3 regions of the Mesobacillus sp. AQ2 genome follow, and region 3 is predicted to be linked to each of the others. Evidence: a T-box and tRNA genes for the amino acid it is inferred to sense, from the RefSeq annotation. Region 3 holds a T-box; the other regions hold tRNA genes.

Region 1 (10,191 bases), 1.3 Mb from region 3:
AAGAGAAAGCAAACGCGATTCCCTGAGTAGCGGCGAGCGAAACGGGACATAGCCCAAACCAAGAGGCTTGCCTCTTGGGGTTGTAGGACACTCTACATGGAGTTACAAAGGAACGGGGTAGATGAAGTGGTCTGGAAAGGCCCGTCAGAGAAGGTAAAAACCCTGTAGTTGAAACTTCGTTCCCTCCTGAGTGGATCCTGAGTACGGCGGGACACGAGAAATCCCGTCGGAAGCTGGGAGGACCATCTCCCAAGGCTAAATACTCCCTAGTGACCGATAGTGAACCAGTACCGTGAGGGAAAGGTGAAAAGCACCCCGGAAGGGGAGTGAAAGAGATCCTGAAACCGTGTGCCTACAAGTAGTCAGAGCCCGTTCATGGGTGATGGCGTGCCTTTTGTAGAATGAACCGGCGAGTTACGATTACATGCAAGGTTAAGTTGAGAAGACGGAGCCGCAGCGAAAGCGAGTCTGAATAGGGCGAATGAGTATGTGGTCGTAGACCCGAAACCAGGTGATCTACCCATGTCCAGGGTGAAGGTTGGGTAACACCAACTGGAGGCCCGAACCCACGCACGTTGAAAAGTGCGGGGATGAGGTGTGGGTAGCGGAGAAATTCCAATCGAACTTGGAGATAGCTGGTTCTCTCCGAAATAGCTTTAGGGCTAGCCTCACGTTGTAAGAGTCTTGGAGGTAGAGCACTGTTTGGACTAGGGGCCCTCATCGGGTTACCGAATTCAGACAAACTCCGAATGCCAAAGACTTATCCGTGGGAGTCAGACTGCGAGTGATAAGATCCGTAGTCAAAAGGGAAACAGCCCAGACCACCAGCTAAGGTCCCAAAGTATACGTTAAGTGGAAAAGGATGTGGAGTTGCTTAGACAACCAGGATGTTGGCTTAGAAGCAGCCACCATTTAAAGAGTGCGTAATAGCTCACTGGTCGAGTGACTCTGCGCCGAAAATGTACCGGGGCTAAACGTATCACCGAAGCTGTGGATTGACATCTTAGATGTCAGTGGTAGGAGAGCGTTCTAAGGGCGTTGAAGTCAGACCGTAAGGACTGGTGGAGCGCTTAGAAGTGAGAATGCCGGTATGAGTAGCGAAAGATGGGTGAGAATCCCATCCACCGAATGCCTAAGGTTTCCTGAGGAAGGCTCGTCCTCTCAGGGTTAGTCGGGACCTAAGCCGAGGCCGAAAGGCGTAGGCGATGGACAACAGGTTGATATTCCTGTACCACCTCTTTATCGTTTGAGCGACGGGGGGACGCAGGAGGATAGGGTAAGCGCGCTGTTGGATATGCGCGTCTAAGCAGTTAGGCTGCAAGTGAGGCAAATCCCGCTTGCGTGAAGGCTGAGCTGTGACAGCGAGGGAAATATAGTACCGAAGTTCCTGATTCCACACTGCCAAGAAAAGCCTCTAGCGAGATAAATGGTGCCCGTACCGCAAACCGACACAGGTAGGCGAGGAGAGAATCCTAAGGTGAGCGAGAGAACTCTCGTTAAGGAACTCGGCAAAATGACCCCGTAACTTCGGGAGAAGGGGTGCTCATTTGGGTGAATAGCCCGGATGAGCCGCAGTGAATAGGCCCAGGCGACTGTTTAGCAAAAACACAGGTCTCTGCGAAGCCGCAAGGCGAAGTATAGGGGCTGACGCCTGCCCGGTGCTGGAAGGTTAAGAGGAGGGGTTAGCTCACGCGAAGCTCTGAATCGAAGCCCCAGTAAACGGCGGCCGTAACTATAACGGTCCTAAGGTAGCGAAATTCCTTGTCGGGTAAGTTCCGACCCGCACGAAAGGCGTAACGATCTGGGCACTGTCTCAACGAGAGACTCGGTGAAATTATAGTACCTGTGAAGATGCAGGTTACCCGCGACAGGACGGAAAGACCCCGTGGAGCTTTACTGTAGCCTGATATTGAATTTTGGTACAGCTTGTACAGGATAGGTAGGAGCCTGAGAAACCGGAGCGCCAGCTTCGGTGGAGGCGTCGGTGGGATACTACCCTGGCTGTATTGAAATTCTAACCCGCGCCCCTGATCGGGGCGGGAGACAGTGTCAGGTGGGCAGTTTGACTGGGGCGGTCGCCTCCTAAAGAGTAACGGAGGCGCCCAAAGGTTCCCTCAGAATGGTTGGAAATCATTCGCAGAGTGTAAAGGCACAAGGGAGCTTGACTGCGAGACCTACAAGTCGAGCAGGGACGAAAGTCGGGCTTAGTGATCCGGTGGTTCCGCATGGAAGGGCCATCGCTCAACGGATAAAAGCTACCCCGGGGATAACAGGCTTATCTCCCCCAAGAGTCCACATCGACGGGGAGGTTTGGCACCTCGATGTCGGCTCATCGCATCCTGGGGCTGTAGTCGGTCCCAAGGGTTGGGCTGTTCGCCCATTAAAGCGGTACGCGAGCTGGGTTCAGAACGTCGTGAGACAGTTCGGTCCCTATCCGTCGTGGGCGCAGGAAATTTGAGAGGAGCTGTCCTTAGTACGAGAGGACCGGGATGGACGCACCGCTGGTGTACCAGTTGTCTTGCCAAAGGCATCGCTGGGTAGCTATGTGCGGACGGGATAAGTGCTGAAAGCATCTAAGCATGAAGCCCCCCTCAAGATGAGATTTCCCATAGCGCAAGCTAGTAAGAACCCTGAAAGATGATCAGGTTGATAGGTCAGAGGTGGAAGCGCGGTGACGTGTGGAGCTGACTGATACTAATCGTTCGAGGACTTAACCAAATTGATCATTCGTTTCTCTTGAATTCTTCTTACACATTATCTAGTTTTGAGGGAATAAAGATTTCATAAAAATTCTCTTGAAAAATGCATAAAAGACAGTATAATAAATATTGTTCTTTAAAAATGTCTGGTGGCGATGGCGAGAAGGTCACACCCGTTCCCATACCGAACACGGAAGTTAAGCTTCTCAGCGCCGATGGTAGTTGGGGGTTTCCCCCTGTGAGAGTAGGACGCCGCCGGGCAAAAATGCATTTTCATCTTGGACAAATTCCTAAGATGAGGCATTCGAATCATCTGCAAGAGTTATGTTAAATTACCACTATTCCGCAGTAGCTCAGTGGTAGAGCACTCGGCTGTTAACCGAGCGGTCGTAGGTTCGAATCCTACCTGCGGAGCCATTATCTCTAAATGACGAAAGTCATTTGAGCTGGCAGCAATACATGCTTCCATAGCTCAGCAGGTAGAGCACTTCCATGGTAAGGAAGAGGTCAGCGGTTCGAGCCCGCTTGGAAGCTCTCAAAATACTATAATATGGCCCCTTGGTCAAGCGGTTAAGACACCGCCCTTTCACGGCGGTAACACGGGTTCGAATCCCGTAGGGGTCACCATCTACTTTAAAAAGCATCATAAAATGGAGGATTAGCTCAGCTGGGAGAGCATCTGCCTTACAAGCAGAGGGTCGGCGGTTCGATCCCGTCATCCTCCACCATTCACTTTCACACTGTGAAATATTCCTAATGCCGGTGTAGCTCAATTGGTAGAGCAACTGACTTGTAATCAGTAGGTTGGGGGTTCAAGTCCTCTTGCCGGCACCATTTTTTTTTGGCTTGTGGAGGGGTAGCGAAGTGGCTAAACGCGGCGGACTGTAAATCCGCTCCCTCAGGGTTCGGCGGTTCGAATCCGTCCCCCTCCACCATTTTAATACATATTAAAATTGGACAAGCTACTAATGTCCTTTTTATTTTTTCATTGGGCTATAGCCAAGCGGTAAGGCAACGGACTTTGACTCCGTCATGCGTTGGTTCGAATCCAGCTAGCCCAGCCATTTTTATTTTCTTTTTTGCACTCAGGATGCTTAAGAGACAATGAATAGGGTAGATTATATCCTATGAGCCATTAGCTCAGTCGGTAGAGCAAGTTGCTCACTCCCTGGAGTTGCTTCTGCGGCAACTTGCGAGAAAGGCCGTAAGGACTTTCGAGCATCGCAGATGCGATAACATGCTTAACCGAGTGATAACAACTTGTTGATCTACAATATTGAGAGCCATTAGCTCAGTCGGTAGAGCATCTGACTTTTAATCAGAGGGTCGAAGGTTCGAGTCCTTCATGGCTCACTCATGTCAAGGCCCCTAAGAATAATTTTCCTTTATTTTTAGGGGTCTTACCTATATAATAAAATCATGCGGAAGTAGTTCAGTGGTAGAATACAATCTTGCCAAGGTTGGGGTCGCGGGTTCGAATCCCGTCTTCCGCTCCAAATGGGGCCTTAGCTCAGCTGGGAGAGCGCCTGCCTTGCACGCAGGAGGTCAGCGGTTCGATCCCGCTAGGCTCCACCATCATACTACATAAATACCATTTCAGTCATAAATCCAGTCGGGTTTATGGCTTTTTTTATTTCACGCTACTTATATTGTGAATTGTTATCTTACACTACTTGTAATAGCTGTAAGGAATACGTCGTGATTAGACAATTTTGAATAAAGAGAGGATGAGTCAGTCAAAAGTAACCATGGGGTTTTGGACAGATTTAACGGATATTTCAGAAGCTGTCGGAAGTGGTCTCCAGTTCGGACAGGTTCACAGGAAAAGAATCCAAAGCTGTCAAGAAATCGCGGATATTTTGACAGGTTCGCGGTAGAAGGCGCCAAAGCTGTCAAGAAACCACGTGGATTTTGACAGGTTTGCGGTGGAAGGAGCCAAAGCTGTCAAGAATCCGCCGTTATTTTGACAGGTTTGGGGTAGAAGGAACCAAAGCTGTCAAGAACCCTCCGTTATTTTGACAGGTTTGGGGTAGAAGGAACCAAAGCTGTCAAGAATCCGCGGTTATTTTGACAGGTTTGCGGTGGAAGGAGCCAAAGCTGTCAAGAATCCGCGGTTATTTTGACAGGTTTGCGGTGGAAGGAGCCAAAGCTGTCAAGAATCCGCCGTTATTTTGACAGGTTTGGGGTAGAAGGAACCAAAGCTGTCAAGAAACCACGTGGATTTTGACAGGTTTGCGGTGGAAGGAGCCAAAGCTGTCAAGAACCCTCCGTTATTTTGACAGGTTTGCAGGAGAAGGAGCCAAATCTGTCAAGAAACCACTTGGATTTTGACAGGTTTGCAAAAGAATCACCCAAAACTGTCAAAAAACCCTCCTGTCTCACAGCCTCAACAAAATCATTTCGTAAATTCATTCTATTCCAAACCGTATATATATTCATGAAATTGTCCGGTTGAGTCATCCTAATGAAAGCGTTTAAAATAGAGGGAGAGATGAGAGAAAGCAAGGGGGAGTCAAGAATGAAGAAACTTTCGATTATCGGGATGCCGATGGATTTGGGTCAGATGAGAAGGGGAGTTGACATGGGCCCGAGTGCGATCCGTTATGCAGGTATCAATGAGAGATTAAGTGTGCTTTTTGATGAGATAGAAGATTTGGGCGATATTGCAGTTGGCAGGCCTGAGGTGAAGATTGACCCTAATAGCAATCTTCGAAACCTTGAGTTGGTGGCGGAGAAGAATCGCCTGCTTGCAGATGAAGTAGATAACATTATAGAATCGAAGTCTTTTCCGCTTGTTTTGGGCGGGGACCATAGCATTGCGATTGGGACGTTGGCTGGTGTGTCCAAGCATTATAAGAATCTTGGTGTGATTTGGTATGACGCCCATGGAGACTTGAATACGGCGGAGACTTCGCCGTCTGGAAATATTCATGGTATGCCGCTGGCTGCGAGTCTTGGTTTGGGTCATGAGATGCTGACGCAGATTGGCGGGTATGCTCCTAAGGTGAAGCCGGAGAATATTGTCATTATTGGTGCGCGTGCACTGGATGATGGGGAGAAAGACTTGATAAAGGAAATGGGTATCAAGGTGTTCACCATGCACGAAATTGACCGCCTAGGGATGGCTGCTGTCATTGAGGAGACGGTCAATTATCTTAAAGATAAGACCGATGGTGTCCATCTTTCACTTGATCTGGATGGACTCGACCCAACGGATGCTCCTGGTGTTGGTACTCCGGTTACAGGAGGCATCAGCTATCGTGAAAGCCACCTGGCAATGGAAATGCTGGCTGAAGCGAAAATCATTACTTCTGCGGAATTCGTTGAAGTGAATCCAATCCTGGATGAAAAGAACAAGACGGCAGTCGCGGCGGTTGCGCTGATGGGTTCTTTATTTGGCGAGAAACTTTTGTAATCAAAGCTTCGAAAAAAGAATAGAATGAGATGGTTAAACAAAAAAATATGAGCAGCGGCCCTGTTACGGCTGCTGCTCTTTATCATTAATATAGAACTGGCTTTTTTGAGGATAAGTGATAATATTTATTTAGTAAATGGTCGAGCTTCATGCTCATGTCTACTACCCGTTGGTTTGACAGCGAGGTTCTTGCAGCTAGTTCAACCATTTCTTTACGGCAATTTTCTATATCCTTCAACAGCGTTTCTGCACACATTGATCTTTGTTCCTCGCTTTCATTAAATATAGTCCCTTTATACCCCGGACCAAAACTTTTTAAACCAAACTGGTAAAAATTTGTTAATATTAATGTATCGAGTTTTTTAGCTTTTTTTGCCGAAAAGAGTCTGTTTAAACGGAATAGACATAATTACATATATAAATAAAGTTTTTATAAAAAAAACGAAACCTTTTACGGAATCGATTCGTATATCGATTAGCCGCAGGAAGCGCGGAGGTAAAATAATGGAAACGATCGTAAAGCACAGAATAAAACAGGTAATCAAGGGAGACCAGAATGCCTATGGAGAGATTGTTGAGGTATACAAGGACAAGGTATTCCAGCTTTGCTACCGTATGCTCGGGAATCGGCATGAGGCAGAGGATATTGCACAGGAGGCTTTCATCCGCGCATATATCAATATTAACAGCTTCAATCAAAACCTGAAGTTTTCAACATGGTTATACAGGATTGCTACCAATCTTTGCATTGACCGGATTCGTAAAAAGAAACCAGATTATTTTCTTGATGCAGAGGTGCCGGGAACGGAAGGCTTGACCATGTACTCACAGGTTCCATCTGAAACTCCTTTGCCAGAGGATGAGGTAGAAAGTATCGAATTGCAAGACACAATTCAAAAAGAAATTTCAAAACTACCCGATAAATACAGATCGGTCATCGTATTAAAGTATATTGAGGAGCTTAGCCTGAATGAAATCAGTGAAATCCTGGATTTGCCGCTTGGAACGGTGAAGACGAGGATCCATCGAGGCAGAGAGGCGTTAAGGCAGCAGTTGCGACACGTATAAGGTGAGGTGAAAGAATTTGAAATGTCCCGAACAGGTTTTTGAATATATGCACGAGTATTTAGATGATGAAATAACTGAAGAACACGAAAAGATTTTAAGAGAGCATTTGCAGAGCTGTTCTGATTGCCAGGGTTACTTCAGGGAATTGAACAAGGCAATCGCTCTTGTCCAGAGTACTTCCCATATCCAGGCGCCGGATGACTTTACATCAAAGGTCATGGCCGGCTTGCCAAAGGAGAAGAAAAAGACTGAAGTCCAACGCTGGTTCAGGAGTCATCCGCTTTTGACAGCTGCATCGCTTTTCCTTGCATTGATGACTGCAAGCATTCTTTCGACCTGGAACGAGGACCATCAGTTTTCTGTTTCGAAACAGCCTAATCTGATCGTTGAAAATGATACCGTCATTGTACCTGAAGGGGAAGTAGTCAAGGGGGATGTCGTGGTCAGGAATGGCAAGGTGAAGGTCGAAGGCGAAGTACAAGGGAACTTGACCGTCATCAACGGGGAAAGGTACATGGCTTCAGCCGGTAATGTTACAGGGGAAGTAACCGAAGTCAATGAAATATTCGAATGGATTTGGTATCATATTAAAAATACCGTGAAAAACACGGCAGATCTATTTGAAAATGACGAGAAGGAACGGTCATTCCAATAGGAATGGCTTTTTTTTTAAGGATGTATCTTTTTACTCCATTGGTCTACGAAGCTTTAGATGACATCATTATTCGTTTAAGCTGACCTTATGGTATAATGATAAAGTTATCTTAGAATACAGGCAGAAGTGCATTGGTCATCATCCGCTTTTTACAACGCTGTTTTCGCATTTAATGTTGCTTCTCGAACACATATAATTAACATGTTTCGTGACTCTTTTGAAGGATGCTCATGAAACGGATAGCGGAAATAATAATAAAAGCCCAGAAGCCGGCTTTGTGTGTGAAAGCAACATCATGTACGAAAAGAGCCTATTACAAATGGGTTCATTTGGAGGCTAGAGGAATAACTTCGCAAAAGAGCCTTACTAAACTACTGGAGGAAGTGCAATGTCGTTTGCGGATTTCGATTTTTTGGAATATCTAGCTAATATTGTTGACATTCTCCTGGTTTGGTTCGTCATCTATAAGTTGATCGCGATTATTCGAGGGACGAAGGCTGTCCAGCTTTTGAAAGGGATCTTTGTCATCCTGATCGTAAAGTTTGTCAGTGATTACTTCGGGTTAAATACGCTCAGCTGGATGATGGAACAAGTATTGACCTGGGGATTCCTGGCCATTATCATCATTTTCCAGCCCGAATTGCGGCGGGCACTCGAGCAGCTTGGCAGAGGAAGGCTTTTCGCCAGATCTGGACTGCAGGAAGAGGAAGACGAAGAAAAGATGGTGGAGGCCATTATCAAGTCGACCGATTATATGGCGAAGCGCCGGATCGGGGCATTGATTTCAATTGAAAGAGAAACAGGAATGAGTGATTACATAGAAACAGGCATCCAGCTGCAATCGAGAATATCCTCTGAACTGTTGATTAACCTTTTTATTCCGAATACACCGCTTCATGATGGAGCCGTTGTCATACAGAAAAATATCGTTGCGGCAGCAGCTTGTTATTTGCCTTTGTCAGAGAGTCCATTCATTTCGAAGGAGCTGGGCACAAGGCACAGGGCCGCGCTCGGAATCAGTGAAGTAACCGACAGTATCACGATCGTCGTTTCCGAGGAAACAGGTAGTGTTTCGGTCACACGGAATGGCGAACTATACAGGGACTTGAGCGGGGAAACGTTAAGGGAACTGCTCACTGCCGAGTTGATTTCACCATCAAGAATCAAGCAGGCAGCTTCTACCCGCTGGAATTGGAGGGGGAAGAAAAATGGATAGATGGATGGATAATCCTTGGTTCATAAAAGTAGTTGCCCTTGTTCTTGCCGTGCTGCTATTTGGATCTGTTCCTAAAAACGACCCGAATAAGCCCGGGGATGTGAACGTCCCATCTGATGAAAAGGTGGCAACGGTTGAAGACGTACCGGTAAAAAGGGTTTATGATACCGATACATTAGTCGTATCAGGTGTTCCCGAGACGGTTACTGTTACGCTCCAGGGACCGAAAAACCTGGTTCAGCAGGCAAAAACACTAAGGAATTTTGAAGTGTTCGTCGATTTGACGGATGCTGAAATGGGAAACCAGCGTGTTCCCATCACAATCAAAGATGTATCCGAAAGGCTGACGGTCACCATCGATCCTGGTTATGCCAATGTGTCCATCCAGGAGAAGGTGACGAAGGAATTCAGCGTCGAAGCTGAATTCAGCGGAAATATAGTCGAAGAGGGCTATATTGCCGAGAAGCCAACTGTAAAACCGAATAAAGTTCAAATTACCGGTGCCAAGGATATTGTCGACAGAATCACCTATGTAAAAGCAACAGTGAATTCTTCCGGAAAAATATCGGATACAATCACGCGGGAAGCAAGTGTCCTTGCCCTGGATAGAGACATGAATAAATTGGATGTCAATGTGGAGCCTGGTGTGGTTGAAGTGACTATCCCGGTAAAGAGCTCCAGCAAAAAGGTACCGATTGATATTGTCCGAAAAGGCAATCCTCCAAGTGGCGTGACCATTGATTCAATCACTTTGGACACGAAGGAAGCTGAAATCCTCGCTGACCCGGATGTACTTGAGAAGGTTGATAGGGTCAGAGTGGAAGTGGATGTCAGCAAAATCGAAGAGGATACGGAACTTACTCTGCCGGTCATTATTGGGGAAGGTATCGTCGCGGTTTCACCAGAATTGGTAAAAGTGAACGTTAACGTCACGAAGGCTTCCGAGAAGACCATATCCAATGTCCCAATTGAAATTAATGGGATGGATGAGGGCTATGAAATAGATTTTCTTGATCCTACAGACGGACAAACAAAGTTGACGGTTTCAGGACCAAGCGATCTCGTCTCTGCACTATCTGCTGATGATTTTAATGTTTTGATTGATGTATCGAAGTTGGCGGAAGGGACTCACGAAGTC
Region 2 (10,191 bases), 2.4 Mb from region 3:
GATATTGCCTAAGGGCAATCGGAATGCGAATCTTTCGATTCGTACTGTGGATGTAATCCACATAGTTGTACGCTTGTTTGTTTAGTTTTGAGGGAGCAATTCTCTCAAAGCTTTTTTGTTCCTTGAAAACTAGATAATCGTAAGTAAGAAGAACCAAGAAGAAAACCGAGTGATCGCCATTTTAGTTTTCTCTCTATTCAATTAGAGAAATGACCTTTTAGGTTAAGTTAGAAAGGGCGCACGGTGGATGCCTTGGCACTAGGAGCCGATGAAGGACGGGACTAACACCGATATGCTTCGGGGAGCTGTAAGTAAGCTTTGATCCGGAGATTTCCGAATGGGGAAACCCACTGTTCGTAATGGAACAGTATCTTTACCTGAATACATAGGGTATTGAAGGCAGACCCGGGGAACTGAAACATCTAAGTACCCGGAGGAAGAGAAAGCAAACGCGATTCCCTGAGTAGCGGCGAGCGAAACGGGACATAGCCCAAACCAAGAGGCTTGCCTCTTGGGGTTGTAGGACACTCTACATGGAGTTACAAAGGAACGGGGTAGATGAAGTGGTCTGGAAAGGCCCGTCAGAGAAGGTAAAAACCCTGTAGTTGAAACTTCGTTCCCTCCTGAGTGGATCCTGAGTACGGCGGGACACGAGAAATCCCGTCGGAAGCTGGGAGGACCATCTCCCAAGGCTAAATACTCCCTAGTGACCGATAGTGAACCAGTACCGTGAGGGAAAGGTGAAAAGCACCCCGGAAGGGGAGTGAAAGAGATCCTGAAACCGTGTGCCTACAAGTAGTCAGAGCCCGTTCATGGGTGATGGCGTGCCTTTTGTAGAATGAACCGGCGAGTTACGATTACATGCAAGGTTAAGTTGAGAAGACGGAGCCGCAGCGAAAGCGAGTCTGAATAGGGCGAATGAGTATGTGGTCGTAGACCCGAAACCAGGTGATCTACCCATGTCCAGGGTGAAGGTTGGGTAACACCAACTGGAGGCCCGAACCCACGCACGTTGAAAAGTGCGGGGATGAGGTGTGGGTAGCGGAGAAATTCCAATCGAACTTGGAGATAGCTGGTTCTCTCCGAAATAGCTTTAGGGCTAGCCTCACGTTGTAAGAGTCTTGGAGGTAGAGCACTGTTTGGACTAGGGGCCCTCATCGGGTTACCGAATTCAGACAAACTCCGAATGCCAAAGACTTATCCGTGGGAGTCAGACTGCGAGTGATAAGATCCGTAGTCAAAAGGGAAACAGCCCAGACCACCAGCTAAGGTCCCAAAGTATACGTTAAGTGGAAAAGGATGTGGAGTTGCTTAGACAACCAGGATGTTGGCTTAGAAGCAGCCACCATTTAAAGAGTGCGTAATAGCTCACTGGTCGAGTGACTCTGCGCCGAAAATGTACCGGGGCTAAACGTATCACCGAAGCTGTGGATTGACATCTTAGATGTCAGTGGTAGGAGAGCGTTCTAAGGGCGTTGAAGTCAGACCGTAAGGACTGGTGGAGCGCTTAGAAGTGAGAATGCCGGTATGAGTAGCGAAAGATGGGTGAGAATCCCATCCACCGAATGCCTAAGGTTTCCTGAGGAAGGCTCGTCCTCTCAGGGTTAGTCGGGACCTAAGCCGAGGCCGAAAGGCGTAGGCGATGGACAACAGGTTGATATTCCTGTACCACCTCTTTATCGTTTGAGCGACGGGGGGACGCAGGAGGATAGGGTAAGCGCGCTGTTGGATATGCGCGTCTAAGCAGTTAGGCTGCAAGTGAGGCAAATCCCGCTTGCGTGAAGGCTGAGCTGTGACAGCGAGGGAAATATAGTACCGAAGTTCCTGATTCCACACTGCCAAGAAAAGCCTCTAGCGAGATAAATGGTGCCCGTACCGCAAACCGACACAGGTAGGCGAGGAGAGAATCCTAAGGTGAGCGAGAGAACTCTCGTTAAGGAACTCGGCAAAATGACCCCGTAACTTCGGGAGAAGGGGTGCTCATTTGGGTGAATAGCCCGGATGAGCCGCAGTGAATAGGCCCAGGCGACTGTTTAGCAAAAACACAGGTCTCTGCGAAGCCGCAAGGCGAAGTATAGGGGCTGACGCCTGCCCGGTGCTGGAAGGTTAAGAGGAGGGGTTAGCTCACGCGAAGCTCTGAATCGAAGCCCCAGTAAACGGCGGCCGTAACTATAACGGTCCTAAGGTAGCGAAATTCCTTGTCGGGTAAGTTCCGACCCGCACGAAAGGCGTAACGATCTGGGCACTGTCTCAACGAGAGACTCGGTGAAATTATAGTACCTGTGAAGATGCAGGTTACCCGCGACAGGACGGAAAGACCCCGTGGAGCTTTACTGTAGCCTGATATTGAATTTTGGTACAGCTTGTACAGGATAGGTAGGAGCCTGAGAAACCGGAGCGCCAGCTTCGGTGGAGGCGTCGGTGGGATACTACCCTGGCTGTATTGAAATTCTAACCCGCGCCCCTGATCGGGGCGGGAGACAGTGTCAGGTGGGCAGTTTGACTGGGGCGGTCGCCTCCTAAAGAGTAACGGAGGCGCCCAAAGGTTCCCTCAGAATGGTTGGAAATCATTCGCAGAGTGTAAAGGCACAAGGGAGCTTGACTGCGAGACCTACAAGTCGAGCAGGGACGAAAGTCGGGCTTAGTGATCCGGTGGTTCCGCATGGAAGGGCCATCGCTCAACGGATAAAAGCTACCCCGGGGATAACAGGCTTATCTCCCCCAAGAGTCCACATCGACGGGGAGGTTTGGCACCTCGATGTCGGCTCATCGCATCCTGGGGCTGTAGTCGGTCCCAAGGGTTGGGCTGTTCGCCCATTAAAGCGGTACGCGAGCTGGGTTCAGAACGTCGTGAGACAGTTCGGTCCCTATCCGTCGTGGGCGCAGGAAATTTGAGAGGAGCTGTCCTTAGTACGAGAGGACCGGGATGGACGCACCGCTGGTGTACCAGTTGTCTTGCCAAAGGCATCGCTGGGTAGCTATGTGCGGACGGGATAAGTGCTGAAAGCATCTAAGCATGAAGCCCCCCTCAAGATGAGATTTCCCATAGCGCAAGCTAGTAAGAACCCTGAAAGATGATCAGGTTGATAGGTCAGAGGTGGAAGCGCGGTGACGTGTGGAGCTGACTGATACTAATCGTTCGAGGACTTAACCAAATACGAAAAGCGTAGGCGACTGTACAGCCTCGACAAGCGCTGGAGGGCCAGCAGTTGAAGTCGTTCTTTGACTTCGGCGGATGGACCGAAGCGACTCGAGAGGCTAGGAGCCGGAGCTGGACAATGATCATTCGATTCCCTTGTTTTCTTCTTACACATTATCTAGTTTTGAGGGAATAAAGATTTTTACGAAGTGAAATATCTTTAAAATTTCTCTTGCAAAATGCACTAAAGACAGTATAATAGATATTGTCTTGAAAAAATGTCTGGTGGCGATGGCGAGAAGGTCACACCCGTTCCCATACCGAACACGGAAGTTAAGCTTCTCAGCGCCGATGGTAGTTGGGGGTTTCCCCCTGTGAGAGTAGGACGCCGCCGGGCAAGATGCATTTGACATCTTCTTTCAAAGATACGGATTGTGTATCCAGGTCGGAGAAATCATTACTATTCCGCAGTAGCTCAGTGGTAGAGCACTCGGCTGTTAACCGAGCGGTCGTAGGTTCGAATCCTACCTGCGGAGCCAATTTGGAGAGCTGTCCGAGAGGTCGAAGGAGCACGATTGGAAATCGTGTAGACGGTCAACGCTGTCTCAAGGGTTCGAATCCCTTGCTCTCCGCCATAGAAACTTAAACAAAAGGCCCCTTGGTCAAGCGGTTAAGACACCGCCCTTTCACGGCGGTAACACGGGTTCGAATCCCGTAGGGGTCACCATTTTCTTTAATAAGTAACATAACAATGGAGGATTAGCTCAGCTGGGAGAGCATCTGCCTTACAAGCAGAGGGTCGGCGGTTCGATCCCGTCATCCTCCACCATAAGTTTTTTGATGAATTATTACCGTCGCGGGGTGGAGCAACGAGCGTTACTTCACTGTATGAACTGCGAGTTGTACCGATCGAGCTGCTGCTTGAGTAAGCTTCCTGGGATCGGAACAGTCAATGCTCTCTAAGAGCATAAATCAAATAACATTTTTATTACCGTCGCGGGGTGGAGCAGTCCGGTAGCTCGTCGGGCTCATAACCCGAAGGTCGCAGGTTCAAATCCTGCCCCCGCAATCATGAAGTGCTTTTCAAGTTAATCACTTGAAAAGATTTTGGTCCCGTGGTGTAGCGGTTAACATGCCTGCCTGTCACGCAGGAGATCGCCGGTTCGATCCCGGTCGGGACCGCCAGTATATGGCTCAGTAGCTCAGTCGGTAGAGCAAAGGACTGAAAATCCTTGTGTCGGCGGTTCGATTCCGTCCTGAGCCACCATTTAAAATTTCCTGGTTAATCAGGAAATTGAGTAAATGGGTTTTTTAACATCGGAAATGATGTTATAATGGAGGGGTAGCGAAGTGGCTAAACGCGGCGGACTGTAAATCCGCTCCCTCAGGGTTCGGCGGTTCGAATCCGTCCCCCTCCACCATTTATCATAGGGGTATAGTTTAAAGGTAGAACGAAGGTCTCCAAAACCTTTGGTGTGGGTTCGATTCCTACTACCCCTGCCAATTTTATAATGGCGATTGTGGCGAAGTGGTTAACGCATCGGATTGTGGTTCCGACATTCGTGGGTTCGATTCCCATCAGTCGCCCCATTTCAAATCACATATTCAATCAGTATTGAATATAATATATTGGGCTATAGCCAAGCGGTAAGGCAACGGACTTTGACTCCGTCATGCGTTGGTTCGAATCCAGCTAGCCCAGCCATTTGCGGAAGTAGTTCAGTGGTAGAATACAACCTTGCCAAGGTTGGGGTCGCGGGTTCGAATCCCGTCTTCCGCTCCAATATAATATGGCGGCATAGCCAAGTGGTAAGGCAAAGGTCTGCAAAACCTTTATTCACCGGTTCAAATCCGGTTGCCGCCTCCACTAATTATTTAGTGGAATTGCAGTATTTGAAATCTTCATATGCCGGTGTGGCGGAATTGGCAGACGCGCACGACTCAAAATCGTGTTCCTTCTGGAGTGTCGGTTCGACCCCGACCACCGGTACCATCTTTATTTTAAACAGGATCTCCTGTTTTCTTTATTTTCATAAGATATGTATGCGGGTGTAGTTTACTGGTAAAACCTCAGCCTTCCAAGCTGATGTAGTGGGTTCGATTCCCATCACCCGCTCCATACATACGTGACTAACGCAGTATATCGTTTCCAGAAAACGATATACTGCGTTTTTTTTTCTTGGCTCTGTTAAAGCCCAATGTTGTTTTTACTCCTGTTGATTGTAGTGGAAGGCGCGTAGACTCCTGCGGGCGCAGCTGGCCAGGTGAGACCCCGCAGGAGCAAAGCGACGAGGAGGCTCAGCGCCAGCCCCGCGGAAAGCGAAGCGCCTGGAACGAAAATCAACAGCCTTGTTTAACAGAGCCAATTTCTTTGATAGATGTGGAATCAGTAGCCCCGTGCTCGGTTGGCCAAATAGAAAAAAGGATGCATCAGCATCCCACGAGTTTAAATGTACCAGTTCCTCCATGAATCTGGGTGAACATATTCATGAGTGATTCGGTCATCTTCTCCATTTCTGTTGACGGAGAAGAAGGCCTTAAATAGACAATCTGCAACGCATTTCTTGTTTCTTCTGTCACTGCGGTCCTTTCAGAATCGACAAAAGGGCTTCCGAACGGTCCTTTATCGTCTGCAGATATGATCAAGTTAGCAAGATTATTAGTTCTGCCATTCAGACCTCCGTACTCTTCATTTTCTTCGCCAACTTTAATTGTGATATTCCCCTGCAGTTTGTCACTGTCGTAAATACCAATTGGAATTTGATATTCAAGCGAGAAGAAATTATTCAGATCTATCGCACTATGTATGGTTTGAAGGTAATTCTGCTTAGAGATCCTTCGGTAAAGGGCTTCGGCCGAATGTCTATATCGGTTAGGATCCTTCCCCGTTGCTTTGAAGATTCCTCGCCACTCTTTGATTCCTTCAAGCTCCGTAACGTTTTTTTCCAAAAGGTCAAAGTATATTGATTCCTGGAAGAGCTGCAGTCTGCCTTTCAACATTTGAGGAGACTCGCCTACTTGTATGTTCTTATACTCGATCATTCCGATTGTGAATCCGGGATTGAGATTGCATATCATCCTGGAAACTTGAATTTCCATTGATTCCACCTCCAAATCTGCTTTAAAATAGTTTATCATAAAAGAGATTTGCTTTTAAATTTATGGGATTCATATATAGATATCAAAATAGGAAGGGGGTATCCGCAATGGATATGGCAAGTTTGAAGAAGGAGATCATAGCTTACAGCAAAACGATCGGCATCGATAAAATTGGTTTTGCAGCACCATCGACCTTTGAAGAGATGAAGGTCCGGTTATACATGCAGCAGCAACTTCACTATCAATCAGGATTTGAAGAAAAGGATATTGAAAAGAGAACGGAGCCTGCCCTGATTTTTGATCGTCCTAAATCAATCATTTCGATTGCTCTCGCCTATCCTTCAAAAATGAAAACGAAAGTGATCAGCAAGAAGGGGGAAAGGCGGGGAATCTTCTGTCGGGCGTCATGGGGGACTGATTACCACGCGGTCCTGAGGGACAGGCTGAAAAAACTCGAGGAATTTATTGCTTTGAAAGTTCCTGAAGCCCGCTTCAAATCGATGGTCGATACGGGTGAACTGGTGGACAGGGCAGTTGCGGAACGAGCGGGCATCGGCTGGAGCGGCAAAAACTGTTCGATTATCACACCCGAGTTTGGATCATACGTCTATCTAGGCGAAATGATTACGAATATACCGTTTGAGCCTGACCATCCCATGGAGGATCGTTGTGGCAGCTGTAACAAGTGTGTGGATGTCTGTCCTACAGGTGCGCTGGTACAGGGCGGTCAGCTGGATGCGCAAAAATGTATTGCTTTTGTGACTCAAACTAAGGGGTTTTTAGCGGATGAGTTTCGGGATAAGCTGGGCAACCGATTATATGGCTGTGATACTTGCCAGACAGTTTGCCCAGAAAACAAAGGGAAGGATTTTCATTTCCATGAAGAAATGGAGCCAGACCCTGAAATTGCAAAGCCGTTGCTGAAACCTTTATTGACCATCAGCAACCGGGAGTTTAAAGAAAAATTCGGACATGTTTCAGGTTCATGGCGCGGAAAGAAGCCTATCCAGCGTAATGCGATTATTGCCCTGGCTCATTTTAAGGATGATACAGCGATACCGGAGTTGATAATGGTCCTGAAGGAGGATCCAAGACCTGTTCTCAGAGGAACGGCAGCATGGGCGCTTGGCAAAATTGGCGGACACGACGCGTTGGACGCATTGCAGCATGCTTCTTCTTTTGAGAAGGATGAAGAAGTATTGCAGGAAATCAGTAAAGGCTTGGATTTTTTTAATGAAAAGGAACAGTCTGATATCCCAATTTAGGACAGAATGGATTTTTAATAATCCATTCTTTTTTTATGCCTTAAATCCCTTGCTCCTTCATAAACATGATAGGTGAAGGGAGAGATGAGTATGCGTAAACAACTGCAGGAGCTGCTGGAACAGCGAGTCCTTCAATGTGTATCCATGCCTCGCAATCAATTGCATGAGTGTGCGGGCATTGAGTTAAAAAAGCAGAGCTTTGCAAACAGGTCTGCTGAGATTGTAAAAGCAAAGGCAGATGGCAGGATTAAGCAAAGATTTGAAGATAATGAGAATGCATCTGTTTTATATGATGTTCACTTTCAGTATTTGATCAAGCAAAGAGGTTTATTTTACATGGAGGAAGAAGTGGAAAAGAGGCGGGCCGAATTCTACAAAGGGATCCTGGTGAACGACGAGAAGTTGAATGAAAATGAACCCACGGAGAAAATTGAAGAGGCTTTGCCTGTCTTTTCGCATGAGGTGGACGGACAGGAGAGGAAGGGCTTCAGATATGATAGGTTAAAGGCTGTCCAGTATGCTGAACGCTGGTGGAATGACTATAATCCCGCATATAAGAAGTTCGAAGTGGATTGTACCAATTATATATCGCAGTGTCTGCATGTTGGCGGGGCACCGATGAGAGGCTATCCAAACCGAAGCAATGGCTGGTGGATGCAGAATAATAACTGGAGCTTCAGCTGGTCGGTTGCTAATGCGTTGCGCTGGCATATTCCTGGTTCAAAGTTTGGGCTAAGGGGCAGAGAGGTGAGCAGTGCTGAAAAGCTGAAGCTCGGCGATGTGATCTGCTACGATTTCCAGGGAGATGGACGATTCGATCATACGACCATTGTAACCGGGCATGACGCGGACGGAATGCCGCTTGTCAACGCCCATACGTATAACTCCCGAATGAGGTACTGGGCATATGAGGATTCGACGGCCTATACCCCGAATATAAAGTATAAGTTCCTTATGATTACTGATGACCGTGATGAGTGAATAGAAGGGCCGTTTCTTTTGCTGTGAAGGAGTGTAATGGTATAATAGCTGTAGTTTTGATTAGAGGTGAAAGTCATGGCATTGCATGTTGTATTATACCAGCCGCTCATTCCAGCCAACACTGGCAATATCGCGCGCACATGCGCTGGTACCGATACCAAGCTTCACTTGATCAGGCCGTTGGGATTTTCAACGGATGATAAGATGCTGAAGCGTGCCGGGTTGGATTATTGGGAACACGTAAAGATCCATTACTATGATTCGCTGGATGATTTTTATCAACAGAATGAGGGTGGAAAATTCTTTTATGTGACCAAGTTTGGCAAGAAGGCGCATTCTGCTTTTGATTATAGTGCAACCGATCAGGAGTACTTCTTTATTTTTGGCCGGGAAACAACCGGACTTCCTAAAGAAGTGATTGAAAACAATATGGACAGATGCCTGAGGCTGCCTATGAATGAAAATATTCGTTCATTAAATCTGTCCAATACAGCCGCTATCCTGATTTATGAGGCATTGAGGCAGCAGGATTATCGCGATTTGCGCAAATATTAGGAGGCCTTTTCAGGTCTCCTTTTTGGCATTGCCATTATATTAAAGGAGATGAGAGAAGAATGAACCAGGTAATCGAAACCATTTTAAACCATCGCTCAGTAAGGAGCTTTAGGGATCAGACGCTGGACCGGGAACAGATAGAAGCGATTGTAAAAAGCGCACAGGCAGCTTCTACTTCCAGCTTCGTCCAGGCTTATTCGATTATTGGCGTGACGGACCAGGAGAATAAGGACAGGCTGTCTGAAATTGCCGGGAATCAGGCATATGTTGCAGCTAATGGCCATTTCTTTGTGTTTTGTGCGGACCTTCATCGCCATAAGGTCTTGGCTGAGATGGAGAATGTTGATTTGAATGATTCAATTGAGAGTACGGAGAAATTCATGGTTGCATTGATCGATGCGGCCCTGGCTGCGCAGAATGCTGCAATTGCTGCTGAGTCAATGGGTCTTGGTATTTGCTATATCGGCGGAATCCGCAATGACCTGGAAGCAGTAAAAGAAGTTTTAAAGACGCCTGAACATGTTATTCCTCTGTTTGGCATGGCAGTAGGTTATCCTAATAAGGAGACGGATTTAAAGCCTCGTCTTGCAATGGAACATGTCTATATGGAAAATGAGTATCAGCAGGACCAGAGCTTGTTTGAGAAACAGCTGCAGGATTATAATGAAACGACCTCGCAATACTACCGTGAAAGAACGGGTGGGAAACGTGAGGACACCTGGACTGGCCAAATGGCCAAGATGCTAGGCCGTAAATCGCGGATGTATATGAAGGAATTCGTGGAAAAACAGAATTTGAATAAAAAATAATGATTAAAAAGTAAAAAAGCTGCCAATCGGCAGCTTTTTATTTTTTGGTGATCCCCGGCTTATCATCGTAACCTGAAGTGAAGATTGCAGATAAGAATGCAACTGTGACGCCCAGAATTAGAATTAGTTTCATGTATGTAAGCCTCCCTTTTACTGGATTTTGTCCATATAGAATTTATTATAGCCTATTATCTTCGAACTGTGAAGGAGAGGCTCTTAGTTTTTGCATCAGGAATTAAAAAGGACAATCAGGATGGACCAACGATTACGCATGTTCAAATTGTTTGCTGCATAGAATTTATTAATCGTCTCTTGATAACGCTACATGGGGAGGTCCATATGG
Region 3 (10,191 bases):
GATTGTCTTCATCAAGCATGATAAAACCGACTTCCCTGGCATCGAAGGACTTGATGATCCTTCCGCATATAAACTTCATCGTATCTGTGAGGCGAAGGCTTGTATTCAATTGATGAGATGTTTCATTAATTAGCTGCAAATCTGCAATAAGCTTCCTTGATTGCTCGTAAAGCTTCGCATTCTCCAGTGCGCTTCCGGCGGTATTTGCAAGGAGTTTAATGAATTCTACTTCGTTTTGCGGAAACACAAGCGAGTCCGGGGCAATGACCTGCAGCACTCCGTATACGCCCTGTCTTCCTTTTAAAGGTGCATACATGATGGAGTTTTTATCAATGACTGAGTCCTCGAACTGAATCTTACCGCTCACATAAGATTGCATGGCAGTCTGATTTTCACTGTTGTACTCAAGGTCTTTTACCGGCAACTCTCCGTAGCCCTTGTGGTCATGGGACAGCAGGAGATAATAGGTGAACGAAGGATACACTTCTCTTAATGTGGTAATGATTTCATCGAGCACAGCATCCATATCCATTGTCGAGTGGAATTTTTTCGTTACCCTGAATAATTGCTTATACCGTTTTTCTTCTTCCGTTGTCTCCGCAAGGGTGTGGATTTTTTTTATGAACAAAGCACACTCGTCAACAAGCCTTTCCAGAAGGCTGTCCGAAAGGCGCTCACCTGAAGCGCCATTCATTTGAATAGCACATAAATTCTTAACATTTCCCTTTGCATCTAGGACAAACGCTAAATCATATTGCGGGAGAAATTCTGGATTTTTTTTAAATGATTGTGGGGTTTCAGTCAGTTTGCCTATGAGACATTCCGGGAAATTACCCGTAATTTCCTCATTCAGATCGCTGCGGGTCGTGGCCTCAAGAATCATGCCATGCTCCCATTCCTCGCATCTATATAAATCGACCTCAGCTGCCTGGAGAAGTTCTTTTAGCAAAGTCAACATTTGCGAGAGGATGTCCGTGACAGACAATCTGCCCGTGCTGATTAATTCAAAGAACCTGCTTTTCAATTCCAATATTGTTTCCCGTTCTACCAATTCTTCCATATGTATCACCTGTTTTAAAATCACTTCACAGCGATTTGTAAGTAGCTGTTTTACAGGCAGCAGCCTGATTAAGAGAAAATGATTCATCACGTGGCAAGGCAATATCCAAATATTTGAAAAATAAAATAATTACTATTTATTATATCATAGACCTAGTAAAATAGTATGATATATAAACCAAAGTTTTCGGAAGAATTTCATCTTAAAAAGGCAATGACTTGAAATATCCCCTTGACTTTATTGGCACAGAAATTATATAATACTCTTTGTGTAAAATATCGCAGCCTATGTGATCTGCATGATGTATGTATTTTGTTCCTCAAACCTGGTTTGATGGTGTATCTCGTAACCCGCTGCTGCTAGGGCGAAGGTACATGAAAACAAAATACCCATGATGGTTAATCACAATCTGTTTTTATTTTACAAAATAAAAACTAAGGAGGAGTCATTCATGGCTCGTTATACCGGCCCAAGCTGGAAACTATCCCGCCGTCTTGGAATTTCACTAAGCGGTACAGGTAAAGAATTAGAAAAACGCCCTTACGCACCAGGTCCTCATGGTCCTAACCAGCGTAAAAAGCTTTCCGAATACGGATTGCAACTTCAAGAGAAGCAAAAGCTTCGTCACATGTACGGAGTTACTGAGCGCCAGTTCCGTAACTTGTTCGACAAAGCAGGCAAAATGCCTGGTAAGCACGGTGAAAACTTCATGATCCTTCTTGAAGCTCGCCTTGACAACGTTGTTTACCGTCTTGGTCTTGCTCGCACTCGTCGTGCAGCTCGCCAGTTAGTAAACCACGGCCACATCATGGTTGATGGCGCACGCGTAGACATCCCATCTTACCGCGTAGCTCCTGGCCAGACAATCACACTTCGTGAAAAGTCTCGCAACCTTGATGTAGTTAAAGAAGCAATCGAAGTAAACAACTTCGTACCTGACTTCTTGACTTTCGATGCAGACAAGCTAGAAGGAACTTTCACTCGTATGCCTGAGCGTTCTGAACTTCCAGCTGAAATCAACGAAGCTCTTATCGTTGAATTCTACTCTCGTTAATAGAGTGTTTGAAAAACCCCTGCCGATTTGGCCGGGGTTTTTTGTTTCATTTATTCCACCAACATTTCACATGAGCCAGCCTATTATATTCGGGTTGGTCGATATCTACTCAATTGTGGTCGATATATTTGAAAATCCGCCGATATTTTTGAAAGTATGGTCGATATATTTAAAAATCCGCTGATATATTTGCAAAAGTGGTCGAAAAAGTGAAAAACTGATTTCATTCTTATAGAAGAAACAGCCTCCCGGTATCCCAGGAGGCTGTTTTTATGATGTTCTCCGCATAAAACATCAAAATTAGCGAAAAACTCTAGTATTTAATCATAAAGTACTTCTTCTTGCCGCGGCGGACAATCGTAAACTGCCCTTCGATCTTATCGGCATCGCTTAGGACGTATGCTGTATCGGTTACGCGCTCTCCATTAAGGGAGACTGCACCATTTGATACATCTTCACGTGCCTGCCTCTTCGATGGCGAGATTTTGGCAGCCACCAGCAAGTCGACCAATCCTTGTTCTTCTTCCCCTTCTACTGTAAAAGAAGGAACATCTTTGAAGCCTTGTCTGATTTCGTCCGCACTCAGGTTTTTGATGTCGCCGCTGAAAAGTGCTGCGGAAATCCTGATTGCCTGTTGAAGGGCTTCTTCACCATGGATCATGCGAGTCATTTCTTCAGCAAGAGCTTTCTGTGCCTTGCGCAGATGCGGTTCTTCTTCAACTGCTTTTTCCAGAGCTTCAATTTCTTCCTTTTCGAGGAAAGTAAAGAACTTCAAGTATTTCACAACATCTGCATCGGCGGTGTTGATCCAGAACTGGTAGAACTCGTATGGAGAAGTTTTTTCAGGATCGAGCCATACTGCTCCGCTTTCTGATTTGCCGAACTTGGTTCCATCAGCTTTCGTTACAAGCGGAATCGTCATACCGTATGCCTTGGAGCCTTCTGCAGACATTTTACGGATCAGTTCAAGTCCGGTGGTAATATTGCCCCACTGGTCACTTCCGCCAATCTGCAGTTTGCAGTCATGCTTTTCGTATAAATGGAAGAAATCCATTGCCTGCAGGATGGTGTAGGTGAATTCTGTGAAGGAGATCCCTGTTTCCAGTCTTGAAGCGATCGTATCTTTTGCCAGCATGTAATTCACGCCGACATGCTTGCCGAAGTCACGCAGGAATGTCACTACATCCATGGAACCTGCCCAGTCGTAATTGTTGACCATCAGTGCACCATTATCGCCTTCTACGTCAAAAATTTTACCTAGCTGCTTCTTAATTCCATCAACGTTAATCTGTACTTGCTCCAGCGTTTGCAGTTTACGCTCCTCACTCTTGCCGCTCGGATCGCCAATCAATCCGGTTGCTCCGCCAACAAGGACGATCGGACGGTGGCCCGCATTCTGGAATCGGCGCAGTGTCAGGAATGGAAGAAGATGCCCGATATGCATGCTGTCAGCTGTTGGATCGACACCACAGTACAGTGAGATTTTCTCCTTTGAAAGCAGGTCCTTCATTCCCTCTTCATCTGTTTGCTGGTAGATAATCCCGCGCCACTCGAGGTCTTTCAATAATTCCATTTCTAATTCCTCCATTCAAAATATATTTCGTAACCGGATTTTTTGCGAAAATAAAAAACGCCCCTGCAATAAATGCAGGGGCGCTAAATGCGCGGTACCACCCGGCTTGAAAACTAAAATAAAAAGTCTTCCACTCCATAAAATAACGGTTAAACCGTCCGCGGCTACTATGAATCCAGTTCACTGCGGCGCTCGGGGAGGTAATTCATCCTTCTGTTTGTACCGGCTCACAGCGGCCGCCGGCTTTCTGGAACATGGACAGAAGCACTACTTATTCCCTTCAAAGCTTTTTGCTATAAAGTTAATAAAGCATTTTTACCATAAAGCGATATATGTTGTCAAATTCGACATAAGTTTTCAGAAAAATTAAGATTAGAGTCTATTCGACAGCTTGTTTATGCTATAATGTATGTGATTTTAGGGGGAATGATATGAATGCATGAAGGAAAACAGGCTTGGAAAGAGAAGCTTAAATCCTTTGGTGCTTTTTTTACGAATAAAAAGACCGTAAAAGGAGCCCGGATTACTTACTCGGTTGTCTGGAACATATTGCTTTTATTGATTATTGTACTGGTCCTCGGTGCGGGCTTTGCCGCAGGAACAGGGGCCGGGTATTTTGCATCCCTTGTCAAAGATGAACCAATCCGGCCATATGAAAATATGAAGAAGGATATTTACAACTATGAAGAAACATCGGATTTATATTTTGATAACGATGTTTATCTTGGCAAGCTCAGAACCGACCTTTACCGCGAGGAAGTAAAGCTTGACGATATGTCAAAGTATTTGGTCAATGCGGTCGTGGCAACAGAAGATGAGTATTTTTACGAGCATGATGGTGTCGTGCCTAAAGCGATCCTGCGTGCCCTTTTCCAGGAGGTCACAAACTCGTCGACATCCTCCGGGGGAAGCACACTGACGCAGCAGCTCATCAAGAACCAGATCCTGACGAATGAAGTTTCATTCGAGCGAAAAGCGAAAGAAATCCTTCTCGCCCTCCGCCTCGAAAAATTCTTCGATAAAAAAGAGATTCTCGAAGCTTATTTGAATGTCGCTACATTCGGCCGTAACGCGAACGGCAGCAATATTGCCGGTGTCCAGGCCGCAGCAAACGGGATTTTCGGAAAAGACGCGAAAGACTTGACTCTGCCTCAAGCTGCTTTCATCGCCGGACTTCCACAGAGTCCATTTGGCTACACGCCATTCAGCAGCGACCACGGCAAGCTTAAGGATCCTGCAGGACTTGAACCTGGCGTGTCGAGATACAAGACCGTCATCACAAGGATGCACGGTGCCGGCTTCATTTCCGATAAGGAGTTCAATGAAGCAATCAACTACGATATTACGAAAGACTTTGTGAAAGAGGTTCCAAGTGATAATACAGTTGAGGAATATCCATTCCTTACATTTGAAATCGAGAAACGCTCAATCGATATTTTGGCTAATCTTTTAGCTGAACGTGATGGCTATGAAGCCGACGATTTGAAAAAAGATGATGAATTGATGGCTGAATATGAGGCACTAGCCAACCGTGATCTTCGTCAGAACGGCTATAAGATTTACACAACCATCAATAAAGAGATTTATGAAAAAATGCAGGAAACTGCGAAAAATTATCCTTACTATGGAAGCGAAAAACCTCAGGAAGTTCCTGATCCTGATGATCCGGACAAAATGATGGTTGTCAAAGAACCTGTGGAAATCGGCGCTACTCTGATTGAAAACAAAACTGGCAAAATCATCAGCTTTGTCGGTGGCCGTAACTTTAAACGGGAACAGACGAACCATGCTACAAGGGCTCCAAGACAGAACGGATCGACGATGAAGCCGCTTCTGGTGTATGCTCCTGCAATGGAGCTCGGTAAATTGCATCCCGGTTCTGTTTTACCGGATGTTCAAGTATTTTTAAATGGAAAGGGCAAAGCGTGGCCAAATAACTATGACATGAGATACAGCGGTTTGACCTCTGCCAGACATGCTTTGATGAAGTCTTACAACGTACCTGCTGTCCTGGCCTATAAGAGCATCCTCGGCCAGAGACCCGCGAATTTCCTGGATAAGATGGGCTTTAGTAATCTGCAGCCTGATGACTATTCCAACTTATCGACTGCAATTGGTTCCCTTCGAGGCGGTGTTACTGTTGAAGAAAACACCAACGCATTCGGTACATTCGCAAACAACGGGAAATTCATTGATGCATATATGATTGAAAAAATCGTCGACAAAAATGGCGAAATCGTTTTCCAGCATAAATCTGAACCAGTCGATGTCTTCAGTCCGCAGACATCATATCTGACCATCGATATGATGCGTGACGTCATCAACCGTGGTACTGCCACCGCTGTAAAAGGAAGATTGAAATTTGGTTCTGACTGGGCTGGCAAAACAGGTACTGGACATGAGTATATTGATTCATGGTTTGTGGCAACCAATCCGAATGTCTCCTTCGGGGTATGGCTTGGTTACGATACACCTAAAGCACTCGAAAAAAGATATAAAGGACTTTCCTATGGCGTGCGTACTCAATACATCTGGGCTGACCTGATGAATGCGGCCTATGATGTCGATCCTAAGCTGGTCGATCCGGAAGAACGCTTCAAGATGCCTGGAGGTATTGTCAAACGATCTTATTGTGCCGTTTCCGGTTTGCTTCCTTCAAGTGCATGTTCGAAAGCAGGCCTTGTGGAGTCAGACTATTTCATAGCGAAATACGCACCAACGAAGGTTGATGACAGTTTGGTTGAAAATAAATTCGTTACTGTAGGAGACAAGCGCTATATTGCCCTTGATTCAACGCCAGCAGAGTTTACAGATACAGGTGTCATTTTGAACCCCGAATATATGGAAAGCTACATCGGCCATAAAATCGGGAATCCGCAGCAGTTGATCCCTAAAAAGGATGCCTGGAACAAAATACTCGTTGCGAATGATAAACTGAGTGAAAATGGCAAGACTCCAGCAGCGCTCGGAATCAAGCTTTCCGGAAAAACAATTGCCTGGGGCAAACACCCAGAAAATGATATTGTCGGCTACCGAATCTATAACAATAAGAAAAAAGTCGGCAGCATCAAAGCAGGAGAAAAACTGAGTTTCAATGCAGGAGACGGCGTATTCTATGTCACAGCTGTCGATATAGCTGGAAAAGAATCCGCGCCATCGAATATCATTGAAATTGGCAAAAAACCAGAACCTAAGGATCCTCCTAAGGACGACAAACCGAAGGATCCAAAACCGAAAGACCCGCCTCCAACCGATCCAAAACCAAAGGATCCTCCGAAGCCTCCACCACCTCCACCACCGCCTGGTGATGGTGATGGGACCGGCGGAGGAGACGGCGGCGATGGAACTGGAAACTAGCTATAAAGAAAAACACCGCGTCCAAATGGATGCGGTGTTTTCCTTATTAAGATGTAAAAAGAGCGTGAAACTTGTTCACGCTCTTTTTAACGGTTCAATTAATCTTCCATTGTAGACAGGTCGCCGGTTGGAAGGTCAAGTTCCCATGCCTTCAACACGCGGCGCATGATTTTCCCGCTTCGTGTCTTAGGAAGCTTATCGCGGAATTCGATTTCACGAGGTGCTGCATGTGCTGCAAGACCTTTTTTCACGAATTGGCGGATTTCTTCGATCAATTCGTCGGATTGCTCGTAACCGTCACGCAATGCGATGAACGCCTTGATGACTTCGCCGCGGACTGGGTCCGGCTTGCCGATGACACCTGCTTCAGCGACTGCAGGGTGTTCAACGAGCTTGCTTTCTACTTCAAATGGTCCGACACGCTCACCTGAGGTCATGATGACATCATCGATCCGTCCCTGGAACCAGAAGTATCCATCCTCATCCATGTATGCTGAGTCACCGGAAACATACCAGTCGCCAGGCATGAAATACGATTCATACTTCTGCGGGTTGTTCCAGATTGTGTGCATCATCGATGGCCAGCCTTTTTTGATTGCCAGATTGCCCATTCTGTATGGAGGCAGTTCATTTCCCTGGTCATCAACGATTGCCGCTTGAACACCTGGGATTGGCTTACCCATTGAACCAGGCTTGATTTCCATGCTTGGGTAATTACAGATCAGCTGTGCACCGGTTTCAGTCATCCACCAAGTATCATGGATGCGCAGGTTGAACACTTTCATTCCCCATCTGACTACCTCAGGGTTCAGCGGTTCACCAACACTCAGGATATGGCGCAGACAGCTCAGGTCGAATTTTTTCACGACCTCATCGCCCGCACCCATCAGCATCCTGAAGGCTGTCGGAGCACTATACCAGACAGTCACTCCGTACTCTTCGATCATCTTGTACCATGTCTCAGGATTGAAACGCCCGCCAATAATTACATTTGACGCTCCTGCAAGCCATGGTCCGAAGATTCCGTATGATGTCCCTGTTACCCATCCTGGATCCGCTGTGCACCAGTAGACATCCTCTTCTTTAAGGTCTAGAACCCATTTTGCGGTCTGGTAATGCTGGATCATCGCATTATGGACGTGCAGTACCCCTTTTGGCTTTCCAGTTGAACCGGAAGTGTAATGCAAAATCAGTCCATCCTTGCGGTCAACCCATTCGATATCCAGCTTTTTGCTTGCTTCAGAAAGCTTTTGTTTAAAATCAATATACCGATCATTAGCTTCCAGGTTGTCACCAACAAGAAGAATATGCTTCAAGTCTGGCAGCTCATCGACAGGAACACGTTCCAGCAGCTCAGGTGTCGTGACCAATACCTTTGCACCGCTGTCTTGAAGCCTGTCCCGGACAGCTCCCTCCATGAACGCTTCAAATAATGGGCCTACGATTGCACCCAGTTTTACCGCCCCGAGAACTGCAAAATACAGTTCTGGAGAACGAGGCATAAAGATAAATACGCGGTCCCCTTTTTCCACATCCGCGTATGTTTTAAATACGTTACCAGCTTTATTGGTAAGCTCCTTCATTTCTTTGAAGGTATATTTTTCCTTGCGCACCCCATCCTGATAATATAGCGCAATCTTATTTTTCCTGAAACTTTCTGCATGGCGGTCAATTGCTTCATATGCAATGTTGACCCTTCCTGTATCAGACCAGGAAAACTCTTTTTCAGCTTCACCCCAATCAAATTGGCCATGAAGCTCTTCATAATTTTTTAAGTTATGATTCCCTTGCGTCACTGGCAGCGCTTCCACTTTCATGTATCCATCCCCCTTGGCTTATTTATTTAAAATACATTATAGTATAAAAATTCGATTTTCTCAATTTTTAAAATATTAGTAGAAAAGAAAGTCTGGTTTCCCTGCCAGCTTTTTCTGCTGATAAAGTCCTTGTCTAAAAACAGAAAATTTTGTGAAAGCGCTTTTATTTGTTAGATTTTATGTATAATAGAATTATCGTTTTAATTGTTGACGGGTGGTGACTGAATGGAACATAAAAAGACTTATAACGCAAAAGAACTGAAGACTCCTCATGGCCGTTTGATCATTGAAGGCCCGATTTCTCCTGAAAAACTGGCAAGCTATGAATTCCACGAAGATTTGGTGGCTTTCCGGCCTCCAGCCCAGCAGCACAAGGCGCTGGTTGAGATTTCCGGTCTGCCTGAAGGACGGATCATTGTGGCTCGTTCAGGGCATATGATCGTCGGCTATGTAACTTATCTGTATCCAGACCCGCTTGAGAGATGGTCTGAGGGAAAAATGGAAGATTTGATCGAACTTGGTGCAATCGAGGTCATACCTGAATTTCGCGGGTGCTCAGTCGGCAAGAATTTGCTGATGGTTTCCATGATGGATGACGCGATGGAAGATTATATCATTATAACTACTGAATATTACTGGCATTGGGACCTGAAAGGAACAGGGCTCAATGTATGGGAATATCGAAAAGTCATGGAAAAAATGATGAATGCAGGCGGTCTTGTCTGGTACGCGACAGATGATCCTGAAATCAGTTCGCACCCGGCAAACTGTCTTATGGCACGGATTGGCAAGAGAATTCCCCCTGAATCTGTGCAAAAGTTTGACCAACTGCGGTTCATGAACCGTTTTATGTATTAAAGCTTAAAAGATACCTCATCAGTCAAGGAGGAAGGAATTATGATCGTCGAGGAAATTATGAAAAAGAACGTCACGACGCTTTTTCCTGAAGATACCATTGCAGCCGCGATCAAACTGATGGCGGAAAATAAAATTCGGCATATTCCCATCGTGAATAAGGACCACGCAGTGATCGGACTCGTTTCCGATCGCGATATCAAGGATGCTGCCCCGTCGGTTTTCCACTGGGATGAACATAAGGGGGAGCTTGATAATCCGGTAAAATCAATTATGACCACAAATGTGATCACCGGGCACCCTTTGGATTTCGTCGAAGAAATATCAGCTGTGTTCTATGAACATAATATCAGCTGCCTTCCAATCATCAATGACAGGAAGCTGGTAGGTATTGTAACAGAAACAGATCTGCTGCATACGCTTGTAGAGCTTACAGGCGCCCACCAGCCCGGCTCCCAGATTGAAGTAAAGGTTC

What was found. A T-box is a leader RNA that pairs with one kind of tRNA and senses whether it is charged. The one in region 3 lies ahead of tyrS (tyrosine--tRNA ligase), so its partner is inferred to be a tRNA-Tyr.
Region 1: it has a tRNA-Tyr gene. The T-box ahead of tyrS (tyrosine--tRNA ligase) is inferred to sense a tRNA for this amino acid. The anticodon was not compared.
Region 2: it has a tRNA-Tyr gene. The T-box ahead of tyrS (tyrosine--tRNA ligase) is inferred to sense a tRNA for this amino acid. The anticodon was not compared.

Annotation. Positions count from the first base shown of each region.
Region 1 covers NZ_CP126080.1:174,427-184,617, forward strand. Annotated here, with positions in the region: rRNA gene QNH36_RS00950 (23S ribosomal RNA) at 1-2,718, shown strand, start outside; rRNA gene rrf (5S ribosomal RNA) at 2,845-2,960, shown strand; tRNA gene QNH36_RS00960 (tRNA-Asn) at 3,042-3,116, shown strand; tRNA gene QNH36_RS00965 (tRNA-Thr) at 3,161-3,233, shown strand; tRNA gene QNH36_RS00970 (tRNA-Glu) at 3,252-3,326, shown strand; tRNA gene QNH36_RS00975 (tRNA-Val) at 3,352-3,427, shown strand; tRNA gene QNH36_RS00980 (tRNA-Thr) at 3,458-3,533, shown strand; tRNA gene QNH36_RS00985 (tRNA-Tyr) at 3,550-3,634, shown strand; tRNA gene QNH36_RS00990 (tRNA-Gln) at 3,689-3,763, shown strand; tRNA gene QNH36_RS00995 (tRNA-Lys) at 3,980-4,052, shown strand; tRNA gene QNH36_RS01000 (tRNA-Gly) at 4,121-4,195, shown strand; tRNA gene QNH36_RS01005 (tRNA-Ala) at 4,199-4,274, shown strand; gene rocF (arginase) at 5,218-6,114, shown strand; gene QNH36_RS01015 (aspartyl-phosphate phosphatase Spo0E family protein) at 6,200-6,370, opposite strand; gene sigW (RNA polymerase sigma factor SigW) at 6,619-7,182, shown strand; gene QNH36_RS01025 (anti-sigma factor family protein) at 7,199-7,837, shown strand; gene cdaA (diadenylate cyclase CdaA) at 8,226-9,053, shown strand; gene QNH36_RS01035 (CdaR family protein) at 9,046-10,191, shown strand, end outside.
Region 2 covers NZ_CP126080.1:1,214,560-1,224,750, forward strand. Annotated here, with positions in the region: rRNA gene QNH36_RS05970 (23S ribosomal RNA) at 221-3,155, shown strand; rRNA gene rrf (5S ribosomal RNA) at 3,421-3,536, shown strand; tRNA gene QNH36_RS05980 (tRNA-Asn) at 3,604-3,678, shown strand; tRNA gene QNH36_RS05985 (tRNA-Ser) at 3,683-3,774, shown strand; tRNA gene QNH36_RS05990 (tRNA-Glu) at 3,792-3,866, shown strand; tRNA gene QNH36_RS05995 (tRNA-Val) at 3,893-3,968, shown strand; tRNA gene QNH36_RS06000 (tRNA-Met) at 4,135-4,208, shown strand; tRNA gene QNH36_RS06005 (tRNA-Asp) at 4,249-4,324, shown strand; tRNA gene QNH36_RS06010 (tRNA-Phe) at 4,331-4,406, shown strand; tRNA gene QNH36_RS06015 (tRNA-Tyr) at 4,476-4,560, shown strand; tRNA gene QNH36_RS06020 (tRNA-Trp) at 4,569-4,642, shown strand; tRNA gene QNH36_RS06025 (tRNA-His) at 4,654-4,729, shown strand; tRNA gene QNH36_RS06030 (tRNA-Gln) at 4,770-4,844, shown strand; tRNA gene QNH36_RS06035 (tRNA-Gly) at 4,848-4,922, shown strand; tRNA gene QNH36_RS06040 (tRNA-Cys) at 4,932-5,006, shown strand; tRNA gene QNH36_RS06045 (tRNA-Leu) at 5,048-5,132, shown strand; tRNA gene QNH36_RS06050 (tRNA-Gly) at 5,185-5,258, shown strand; gene QNH36_RS06055 (B3/B4 domain-containing protein) at 5,570-6,238, opposite strand; gene queG (tRNA epoxyqueuosine(34) reductase QueG) at 6,346-7,503, shown strand; gene QNH36_RS06065 (amidase domain-containing protein) at 7,594-8,484, shown strand; gene trmL (tRNA (uridine(34)/cytosine(34)/5-carboxymethylaminomethyluridine(34)-2'-O)-methyltransferase TrmL) at 8,560-9,039, shown strand; gene nfsA (oxygen-insensitive NADPH nitroreductase) at 9,099-9,848, shown strand; gene QNH36_RS06080 (PrkA family serine protein kinase) at 10,188-10,191, shown strand, end outside.
Region 3 covers NZ_CP126080.1:3,654,959-3,665,149, forward strand. Annotated here, with positions in the region: gene QNH36_RS18430 (sensor domain-containing diguanylate cyclase) at 1-1,060, opposite strand, end outside; gene rpsD (30S ribosomal protein S4) at 1,512-2,114, shown strand; gene tyrS (tyrosine--tRNA ligase) at 2,428-3,687, opposite strand; T-box leader at 3,761-3,980, opposite strand; gene QNH36_RS18445 (transglycosylase domain-containing protein) at 4,123-7,044, shown strand; gene acsA (acetate--CoA ligase) at 7,143-8,861, opposite strand; gene QNH36_RS18455 (GNAT family N-acetyltransferase) at 9,087-9,719, shown strand; gene QNH36_RS18460 (acetoin utilization AcuB family protein) at 9,759-10,191, shown strand, end outside.